Regions from separate parts of the Ensifer sp. YR511 genome, predicted to be linked through region 1. Evidence: riboswitches for the same ligand, from Rfam matches in the RefSeq annotation. Region 1 holds a riboswitch; the other holds the start of a gene.
What was found. Region 1 has a riboswitch for thiamine pyrophosphate ahead of thiO (glycine oxidase ThiO). Riboswitches for the same ligand answer to the same signal wherever they lie in the genome.
Positions count from the first base shown of each region.

Region 2: it holds a riboswitch for thiamine pyrophosphate, as region 1 does, so the genes downstream of both, thiD (bifunctional hydroxymethylpyrimidine kinase/phosphomethylpyrimidine kinase) here and thiO (glycine oxidase ThiO) in region 1, are expected to answer to the same signal.

Region 1 covers NZ_FNGR01000008.1:18,983-23,630, reverse strand. The annotation lists gene BLU15_RS16110 (amidohydrolase family protein) at 1-344, shown strand, start outside; gene BLU15_RS16105 (thiamine phosphate synthase) at 379-984, opposite strand; gene BLU15_RS16100 (thiazole synthase) at 981-1,754, opposite strand; gene thiS (sulfur carrier protein ThiS) at 1,758-1,955, opposite strand; gene thiO (glycine oxidase ThiO) at 1,952-2,923, opposite strand; TPP riboswitch at 3,085-3,205, opposite strand; gene bioB (biotin synthase BioB) at 3,631-4,647, shown strand; gene BLU15_RS16080 (8-amino-7-oxononanoate synthase) at 4,644-4,648, shown strand, end outside.
Region 2 covers NZ_FNGR01000011.1:4,146-8,793, reverse strand. The annotation lists gene BLU15_RS19150 (hypothetical protein) at 1-943, shown strand, start outside; gene BLU15_RS19145 (glycosyltransferase family 4 protein) at 940-2,241, shown strand; gene thiD (bifunctional hydroxymethylpyrimidine kinase/phosphomethylpyrimidine kinase) at 2,309-3,139, opposite strand; TPP riboswitch at 3,257-3,360, opposite strand; partial or broken gene BLU15_RS38985 (IS3 family transposase) at 3,679-3,801, shown strand; gene BLU15_RS19135 (class I SAM-dependent methyltransferase) at 4,075-4,648, opposite strand, start outside.

The DNA.
Region 1 (4,648 bases):
TGAGCGAGCTCGTCACCGACAACACGCCCGGGCTGCACGAAAAAATCCGCGCGCTGCTCGACAAGTGGCTGCGGGACTACGATCCCGATGCGCGCCATCTGATGTTCGGCACCGACTGGTCGATGATGGCGCTGGAGAAGGACTACAACGCCTACGTCCCGCGGATTGCCCAGCAACTGAAGGAGGCCAATGTCAGCGAGGAGGACCAGCAGAACATCTTCTGGAAGAACGCCTCCCGTTACCTCGGCCTCGACCGGCCGGGGCCGACCCGCCAGCGGCTCGCCACCTATTGTCGCAAGCGTGGCCTGGACGCCTCCTGGCTCTCGCAGCTGGAGATCGCCTGACCGCGGAGACTGCTACCCGCGGCCCGGCACGTGCCTATCGCCACGGTGCGGTTCTGGCGATCCATTCGCGCGTCCGGCCTTCCGGGTCGGCATTGCGGGTGATGTCGGTAACGACGGCGGCGATGTCGGCGCCGTGCTCGAAGACGCCGGCGATCCGCTCGACGTTGAGGCCGCCGATGGCGACCAGCGGCAGCAACCCGACACGGTTCCGCCAGGCGGCAAGGCGCGGCAGTCCCTGCGGCGCCCACTTCATAGCCTTGAGAATGGTCGGATAAACCGGTCCGAGCGCGACATAGTCGGGCTTGGCAGCAAGTGCTGTCTCCAGTTCCGTCTCGTCATGGGTGCTGAGTCCGAGCTTCAGGCCGGCGGCGCGGATTGCAGCAAGGTCGGCCTCCGCCAGGTCCTCCTGGCCGAGATGGACGAAGTCGCAGCCTTCCGCGATCGCCAGTTGCCAGTAGTCGTTGACGATGAGCTGGCAGCCCTGCTCGTCGCAAACGGCCTTGGCCGCGCGGATCTCGCGGCGGATCTCTGCTTCCGTACGATCCTTGACGCGTAGCTGCACCAGCTTGACGCCGAGCGGCACCAGCCGCTCGATCCAATCCGCGCTGTCGACGATGAGATAGAAGGGGTCAAGTTTCACGCAAACACCGCCTTTCCGATGACGGGGGTGGAAGGGACGGCAAAATCGCGCGGTTCGAGCATGCCCGCCTCGAAGGCCTGCCGGCCGGCATCGATCGCGCCCGCGAAGGCAGCGGCCATCAGTGCGGGCTTGGCGGCGCCGGCGACGGCGGTGTTGAGCAGGACGGCGTCGTAGCCGAACTCCATCACCGTCGTTGCGTGCGAGGGCCGGCCGATGCCGGCATCGACGATCAGCGGCACATCGGGAAAGTTGGCCCGCACTGCCCTGAGCGCCTGGATGTTCTGCGGCCCCATGGCGCTGCCGATCGGCGCGCACCAGGGCATCAGCACCTTGCAGCCGGCTTCCACGAGCCGTTCGGCAACCACGAGATCATCCGTGGTGTAGGGAAAGACTTCGAACCCTTCGGCCGAGAGGATGCGCGCCGCCTCGACCAGGCCGAAGACATCGGGCTGCAGCGTATCGTGGTGGCCGATCACTTCGAGTTTCAGCCAGTTGGTGCCGAAGACCTCGCGCGCCATCTTGGCCGTCAGCACCGCCTCTGACACCGAGTGGCAGCCGGCGGTGTTCGGCAGCACGTGCACGCCGAGCGCCCGGATCAGTTCGAAGAAGGCGCCGCCCTGGCGGCCTCCGGCGGTTTCGCGCCGGAGCGAGACCGTGACGATCTCAGTGCCTGACGATCGCACCGCATCTTCCAGAACGGCGGGGGAGGGGTAGCGGGCGGTGCCGAGCAGCAACCGTGAGCGCAGGTCCTGTCCATAAAGCGTCAGCATGTCTCAGCCTCCTTTCATCGGCGAGAGAATTTCGATCCGGTCCCGGTCGCTGAGCGCATGACCCGAACGGTCGGCCCGGTGCACCAGTTCGCCGTTGACGGCGGTGGCGAGCCAGTCGCCTTCGAAATCAAGGGCGGCCAGAAGCTCGGTGAGGGTGGTGACGGCGAGGTCGTGATCCTCGCCATTGACGGTCAGTCTCATGCGGCATCTCCCTTCAGGTCCTGCGCAAGCGCGAGGTCGGCTGCTTCCGCCGCCAGGGCCGGCGAAAGCAGGAAGCCATGGCGGTAAAGTCCGTTGATCGTGATGGTCTGCCCGGTGCGCAGGGCGCGCGGCAGGTTGTTGGCGAAGGCGGGGCGGACGCCGGCGCCGGTTTCGACGAGGCGCGCTTCGCCGAAGGCCGGATGCAGCGCATAGGCGGCGTTCAGCAGTTCCATGAGGGAGCGGGCGGTGATCGGTCCGCCGTCATCCGTCTCGATCATCGTCGCCCCGCACATGAAGAGGCCGCCGCCGCGCGGCACGATGTAGAGCGGGATGCGGGGATGAATGAGCCTGACCGGCCGCGACAGTTCCACGTCGCTTGTCTGCAGGTAGAGCATTTCACCGCGCACGCCCCGCAGGCCCCGCGTTTCGCCGATGCGTGCCGCGCCGGCGCAGTCGGCGACGAGATCGTGGTGGCCATCGTCGCTCGTCTCATCGAGGAAGGTGACGCCGTGATCGACAAGCTTCTGCCGCAACCGGCTCAGCGCCCGGCGCGGGTCGAGATGCGCCTCACCGGGAAAAAACAGCGCCTCGCGGAAACGTCCGGCAAGCGCCGGTTCCAGCCGTTCGATCGCGGCGGCGTCGAGCCATTCGAAGCCGGAGGTGCGTGAGGCAAAGCGCTTGAGTTCGCCCGCATCCCGTGGCGGGGCGACGACAAGCGTGCCGTTTCGGGAAACCTCGCCTGGCAGGGCGTCGTCCCACCAGTCAATGGCGCCGATGCCCTTCGTCAGCACCACCTCTTCGGCGCTTTCGCGTTCGCACCAGGGTGCCAGCATGCCGCCGGCAAACCAGGAGGCCGCGCCGGCAAAGCCTGGCTTTTGCTCGACAACCGTCACCGCGACACCGCGGGCGCTAAGTTCATGCGCCAGACAGAGCCCTGCGACGCCGGCACCTTTGACGAGGATCCGCATGGCTCAGTGTTCCCGCGAGGCGTGGGCGGGCCGTCGTGAGGGAAGCGGGATGGTGTTGGCGGTGTGCATGCCGAGGCTCCGATTGTGGAGACCCAGTTCACGAGCGAAGGAAGGGGAAGGACGCCTTGCCGTAGAATGGTCGCGTGAAGGCGACGTTTGCGGCAGCGATGTCTGCACCGTCCCTACGCCAGTATGAACTGGATCAGGTTCAACGGGTCACTGCGCCGCGCAAATCGCATAGCAGAATCTCAGCCCCTTAGCGGGACACCCCTGGTGAATGCTCCAAGCTGACCGTTCGGGGCGGTTTTTGTCAAGAGCCAGCATTCGTGTGCGATGTGATCTCATCTGCCGAAAAAATTATCTATAATTTTGCGACGAGAAAGCGGAAGCGTTGGCGGCGTGCTGAAGGGAGGAGTGTCAGGCGGGCAGAGCGGGTCGAAAAATACCGGAGAAGCCCGGGCTCGTCCTCGTTTCTCGGGTGCGTTACGCCCGATTTCGGAAATGGGAGCTGCGACCGATTGATTGGTAATTGGTGCCCCGTCTCGGCGGTTTCCAGATTCGTTCACGGTCAAAAATGCAACCATAAGGGTATGCGATAACAGAAACTCTCCATTTGGGTGCTTGCGAACTTTGCTGGTCGATAAAATTATAGATAATATCAGATTCTATCTATTTCGCATTTGCAATGACCTGGAGGACGAGCCGAAATGCTGGACGGAACCCTATCAACTGGCGCTAATTTTACCCCGGGCGACGCGGGCGAATCCCGCTGGACCCAAGCGGAAGCTGAAAAAATCTATAATATGCCGTTCAACGATTTGCTCTACCGCGCACACACGGTCCATCGTGCGCAGTTCGATCCCAACGCCATCCAGATGAGCCGGCTGCTCTCGATCAAGACCGGAGGCTGCGCCGAGGATTGCGGCTATTGCAGCCAGTCCGCCCACTATCCGACCGGGCTCAAGGCATCGAAGCTGATGGAGGTCGAGCGTGTGCTTGCCGAGGCGCGAAAGGCGCGCGACGGCGGTGCGACGCGCTATTGCATGGGGGCCGCCTGGCGCAGCCCGAAGGATCGCGACATGGAGGCGATCGTCGCCATGATCGGCGGTGTGCGGGCGCTTGGCATGGAAACCTGCATGACGCTCGGGATGCTGACGCCGGACCAGTCCGCACGGCTCGCCGAGGCCGGGCTCGACTACTACAACCACAATGTCGATACCTCCGAACGCTTCTACGGAGAGATTATCACCACCCGCAGCTTTGCCGACCGGCTGGAGACGCTCGCGAATGTCCGCGACGCCGGCATCAAGGTCTGCGCCGGTGGCATTCTCGGCATGGGCGAAACCGCCGACGATCGGATCTCCATGCTGGTGACGCTCGCCAATCTGCCGGTGCCGCCCGAAAGCGTGCCGATCAACATGCTGATCCCGATCCCGGGCTCGAAGCTGGCCGATGCAGCGCCCGTCGATCCGATCGATTTCGTCCGCACCATCGCACTTGCCCGCATCCTGATGCCGCTATCGCATGTCCGGCTTTCGGCCGGCCGGACCGACATGAGCGACGAGACGCAGGCGCTCTGTTTCATCGCCGGCGCCAATTCGATCTTTGTCGGCGAAACCCTGCTGACCGCCGACAATCCCGGCGAGGACCATGATGCGGCGCTCTTCCGACGCCTGGGGTTGAAGCCGATGGCTCCGGCGGCAAGGCAGGATGCGGCCGAATGAC
Region 2 (4,648 bases), on a different contig from region 1:
CGCCTTGCGGCTGCTTGGCTCGATCGATCCGACAAGCTGGGCCCTGCCCGATATTATCGACCGGCAGATCGTCCCTTTCCTGACGGCGGCGCGCAACACCGCACCGAGCGTCGAGACAGTCGTCGACATGGGACCGTTCGATCAGGCCGAGGGTACCGCCATCCTTCTTGTCGCCGAAGAAACCGAGACGGATTTCGCACCGCTTTTGGGGCTGCTTGCGCTTGATCCGCAAACGCGCCAGGCCCCGATCGCGCTCGTGCTCCAGGCCGAGCGGTTCCGACGGCACGCGGTCCATATCCGTCAGCTCTCGGAATTCTATCGCCTACCGCTGCGGCTCATATCCGTCGAAGGCGCCGGCGATGCATGCGACCTGGCGCAAGCGGCTGCCGAAAGGGTAAACAGCGACGCGGTCGTTCTGCTTTCCTCGTCGCTGACGCCAGCCATTACCGGGTGGTATCAGGCACTCGTTTCCGCTTACGAGGCAAAGACGGGAAGCATCATTTCGCCGACCCTAGCCTATGAGGATCACTCGATCCGCTGGGCCGGCAGCACGTCGCTCGATCGCCCCGACCATCTTCAATCGAGCCGCTACGCCGGTTATCCGGTCGGTGCCGTCAATCGCCTGAAGCTGACCCGGGTCGCAACTGCATCGCTCGATTGCTGCATCCTGCCGCGCGAGGCGCTGATGGAGGATGCAGGCCCGTCGCCGACCTATCTCGGCGCAGCACTGAAGGGGCTCGATCTTGCCCTTCGCCTGAGCGGCAAGGGCTACGAGGCCTATTGGCTTCCGTCCCTGCAGATGGTCGGATCGGACGAGGTGCCCGGAGCGGGCTCCGCCGCCACCGCCCGGTTCGTGGAGCGTGTCGACCGGACGCTCTTCCGCGCCCGCTGGATGCCCGCCTCCGAAACCGCCCAAACATTCTTCGAGGAGACTGACGCATGAGCGAAAAACTCCGCGTACTTGTGGTTTCCCATGGCCACCCGACCCATTCGCTCGGAGGTGCGGAAATTGCTTCGCATGGTCTTCACAAGGCACTGAACGGCCTGTCGGGTGTGGAATCGATCTACCTCGCCCGTGTCGGCAATCCGGTTCCGCGCCATGGTGCCTCCGCACTGATGAGCCTGCGTCTCGCCATGGACGAAGTGCTCTACCACGCCGAAGACTTCGACCATTTCTTCCTCTCCAACGGCGATACGGACGCGATCCGCCGCGACCTTTTGCGCTTCGTCGGCGACATCAAGCCGGATGTCATTCACTTCCATCATATTCTCGGCTTCGGCCTGGAAGCGCTCTATGCCGTCCGTGATGCCCTGCCCAAGGCACGCATCGTCGTGACGTTCCATGAGTATCTGCCGATCTGCCACAATCACGGGCAAATGGTGAAACGCCCCTCGGGCCAGCTTTGCAACGGCGCCTCACCGATCAGTTGCCACACGTGCTTCCCCGAAATCCCGGTGTCGCGCTTCGTTCGCCGCGAACAGTTCGTGCGCGGCATGCTCAATCTCGCCGATGCCTTCATCGCGCCGAGCGCCTTTCTCGCCAACCGCTATGTCGAATGGGGGCTCGAAGCCGCAAAGATCTTCGTGATCGAGAACGGCATCGTCATGGGCGACAAGGCTCCGGCCCGCGAATTGCCGTCGCCAACGGCCCGGCGCAACCGTTTTGCCTATTTCGGACAGATGACGCCGTTCAAGGGCGTTCACGTGCTGATCGACGCGGTATCGCGCGTGCCCGATGACATCTGGGGCGATGAATCCTCGCTGATGATCTTCGGCGGCAACCTCGAGCGCCAACCGAAAGACTATCAGGAGAAGGTGGCGAAACTCATTGAGGACGCCGGTCGTCGTGTCCGCTTCTACGGCGCCTACCAGAACCAGGACATGCCAAGGCTGATGCGCTCGGTCGACTGGGTGGTGATGCCGTCGGTCTGGTGGGAAAATTCCCCTGTCGTTATCCAGGAAGCGCTGCATCATGGCCGGCCGATCCTCTGCTCCGACATCGGCGGCATGGCCGAAAAGGTTCGCGACCGCCTGGACGGCTATCACTTCCGCACCGGCAGCGCCCAGGATCTGGCCGACCGCCTGATCGACGTCCTCGGCGCGCCGCGGGCATGGGACAATCTGCGGGCAACGCTTAGGCGACCGACGAGCCATGTCGATTGCGCGCGCGAACATGTGGCGCTCTATCGCAAGATGCTCAAGGGCGAACAACCGGCCCTGCCGAGCGCGGCAGTGGCCTGAGATAGACCCGAAGCCCACACTGCTCAGCCAGATCGCGAAGCACGACCAAGAGCGCCCTGGGAGTCGGTTACGTTCGAAGGCGCGACGCCGACCCTTTGGCGTCGCCCCACCAATGATGAAAATGATGCACCGGCCCCCGCCCCTGTCCGATGGTCAGACGATCGGCCGCCACCAACGCGGCATGCAAGTAGGCCTTGGCTGCCACAACCGCATCGTCAATCGGCATACCCTTGGCAAGCCCCGAGGCGATTGCGGCCGATAGGGTGCACCCGGTGCCATGATCATTGCTGGTTTCGATCCGCGGCCGTGACAGGTTAAGGACACCCTCCCCGCTATAGAAAATATCGATCGCGTCCTTGCCCTTGGCATGGCCGCCCTTCATCAGCACTGAACGCGCACCGAGCTTCAGGAGCATCTCCGCCTGACGCGCGACCTCGCTTTCGGTTTCGGCAATTGCGCGTCCGGTCAACAGCGCCGCCTCGGGGAGGTTCGGCGTCAGCACAAGCGCCAGCGGCAACAACTCCTCCTTGAGCGTCGCGATCGCGTCCGGCTGCATCAGATGATCGCCGGAGGTTGCCACCATCACCGGGTCGATGACAGCCAGCTGGCCATAGCGTTTAAGACCGGCGGCAATCACCCCGATCGTCTCGCGCCGCGACACCATTCCGATTTTTACCGCACCGACGGCAAGATCGGAAAACACCGCGTCGATCTGAGCCGCAACGACGGTCGGGGAGATATCTGCAACCGCAGAAACCCCACGGGTATTCTGCGCCGTGACCGCCGTGATCACGCTGGCGCCATAAACGCCCAGCGCCGAGAACGTCTTCAGATCCGCCTGAATGCCCGCCCCGCCACCGGAATCCGAACCTGCGATGGTAACGGCGATCGCAGTCATCGGACCACCCGAATGAGGTTTGAGCCTTCTATAACTGATTCAAAAACAGACACGAGCAAAGCGACCTCCCGGAAATGGACGGAGATCCGATCGGTAAGCGCAAAGACGGCTGGTGAGCAGAAGGGCCCTTGCCGTTCCTACGCCGGTATGATCCGGATCAGGTTCAAGGGTCTGGCTCACCGCCATCTCAGCACCGTGACAGTGCGCCCCTCGGCAGGAAGAATGCTAGGGGCGGATGATTGGGGATGTCAATGGCCGGAAAGCTCGAATGCGTGGTTCGATGCAATTCGCGAGAAATCCACGCTTTCACAATGACAAAAAGGCCCCTATTGCCGTGAGAGCGCAAGGAGCCTTCTGTCTGAGCGTTCGACTTCACAGACGCGCCCACATTACTTTTTTCATCCGACAACGCAAGCGGCAAGCACACGCCTGCATCTCAGGAATCAGAGAATTCCGGGGTTCATGATGGCCGGATACCCCGTGCGCTGCACGGAAGTGCGACTCGGTCCTCGTCGTCGATCGTTTGGGGGTGTGGCATTGCCCGCGAAAGGATGGAGGATTGGCGAAGAAACTAAAATGAGGTTCGGCCATATGGTGCGATCGGCAACAAGGTGCCGATCTCGCTGGTGAATTCGGGTGGCGCAACCAGCCCGCGGCCCTGAGAGAAGCTGGAAAACTCTAGCCTCCGCTGGTCCAGCAACCTGGGGCAGTTCATGAAAACCCAAGACTTTCCGAAACACCGTAGGAAACTTGAGGCTCAGGTCAATGGCGACATCATCACGTTGTTTACGTTCCGGCGCCCGGGATGTCGCCTTGAAAAATGGTACCGAAAACCTGTTTCTAGGGGCGGATATCACGCTGGCGAACAACATCTCGCGGATCACCCTACAGAACGTAGCCGGTACCCAATGGCAGTGGCTATCCAGTCTCGCGAACTAAGCGGGCTTCTGGAACTTCACGAAGAAGACGTAAGAGGTCTCGGGGGTGTCGTTGATAGTCCCGGCGGCCATTTCGTCTGGAAGGAGATAGCCGACCTCAAGCGAGCGGCGAGCGTCCATCAAGCCCTTGGTCTCGATGACGTCGAGGCCGCAATCCCTGTGACGATCGAGCAATTCCTCGAAACGATACTCGTGAGCATGCTCGGCGTGGATAAACCCAGTGTCCCCCACGCCGAGGCGGGTAACTGTGCGGTTCGGCGTATCGAGTGCGAAGATGCCACCTGGCTTCAGGATGCGCTGGACACTCTTGAAGACGTTATCGCCGGCTTCGAGCGGGATGTGCTCGATTGTCTCGCCAGACCAGACGAAATCGAAACTCTCGTCCTCATACCGCTCAAGGTCGGCCATCGAATGATAGGCATACCGTACCGTTGTTCCGTGGTGCTCCGAGACGGTCGCCTTTTCCATCGCGGCCTTGAAGCGGATATCCGGTGGCAGATCGATGATCGTAATGTCTTCGGCTCCGCGGTACCCCATCGAGAGGAGGGCGCCTTGCTCGTCGCCTGAGGCG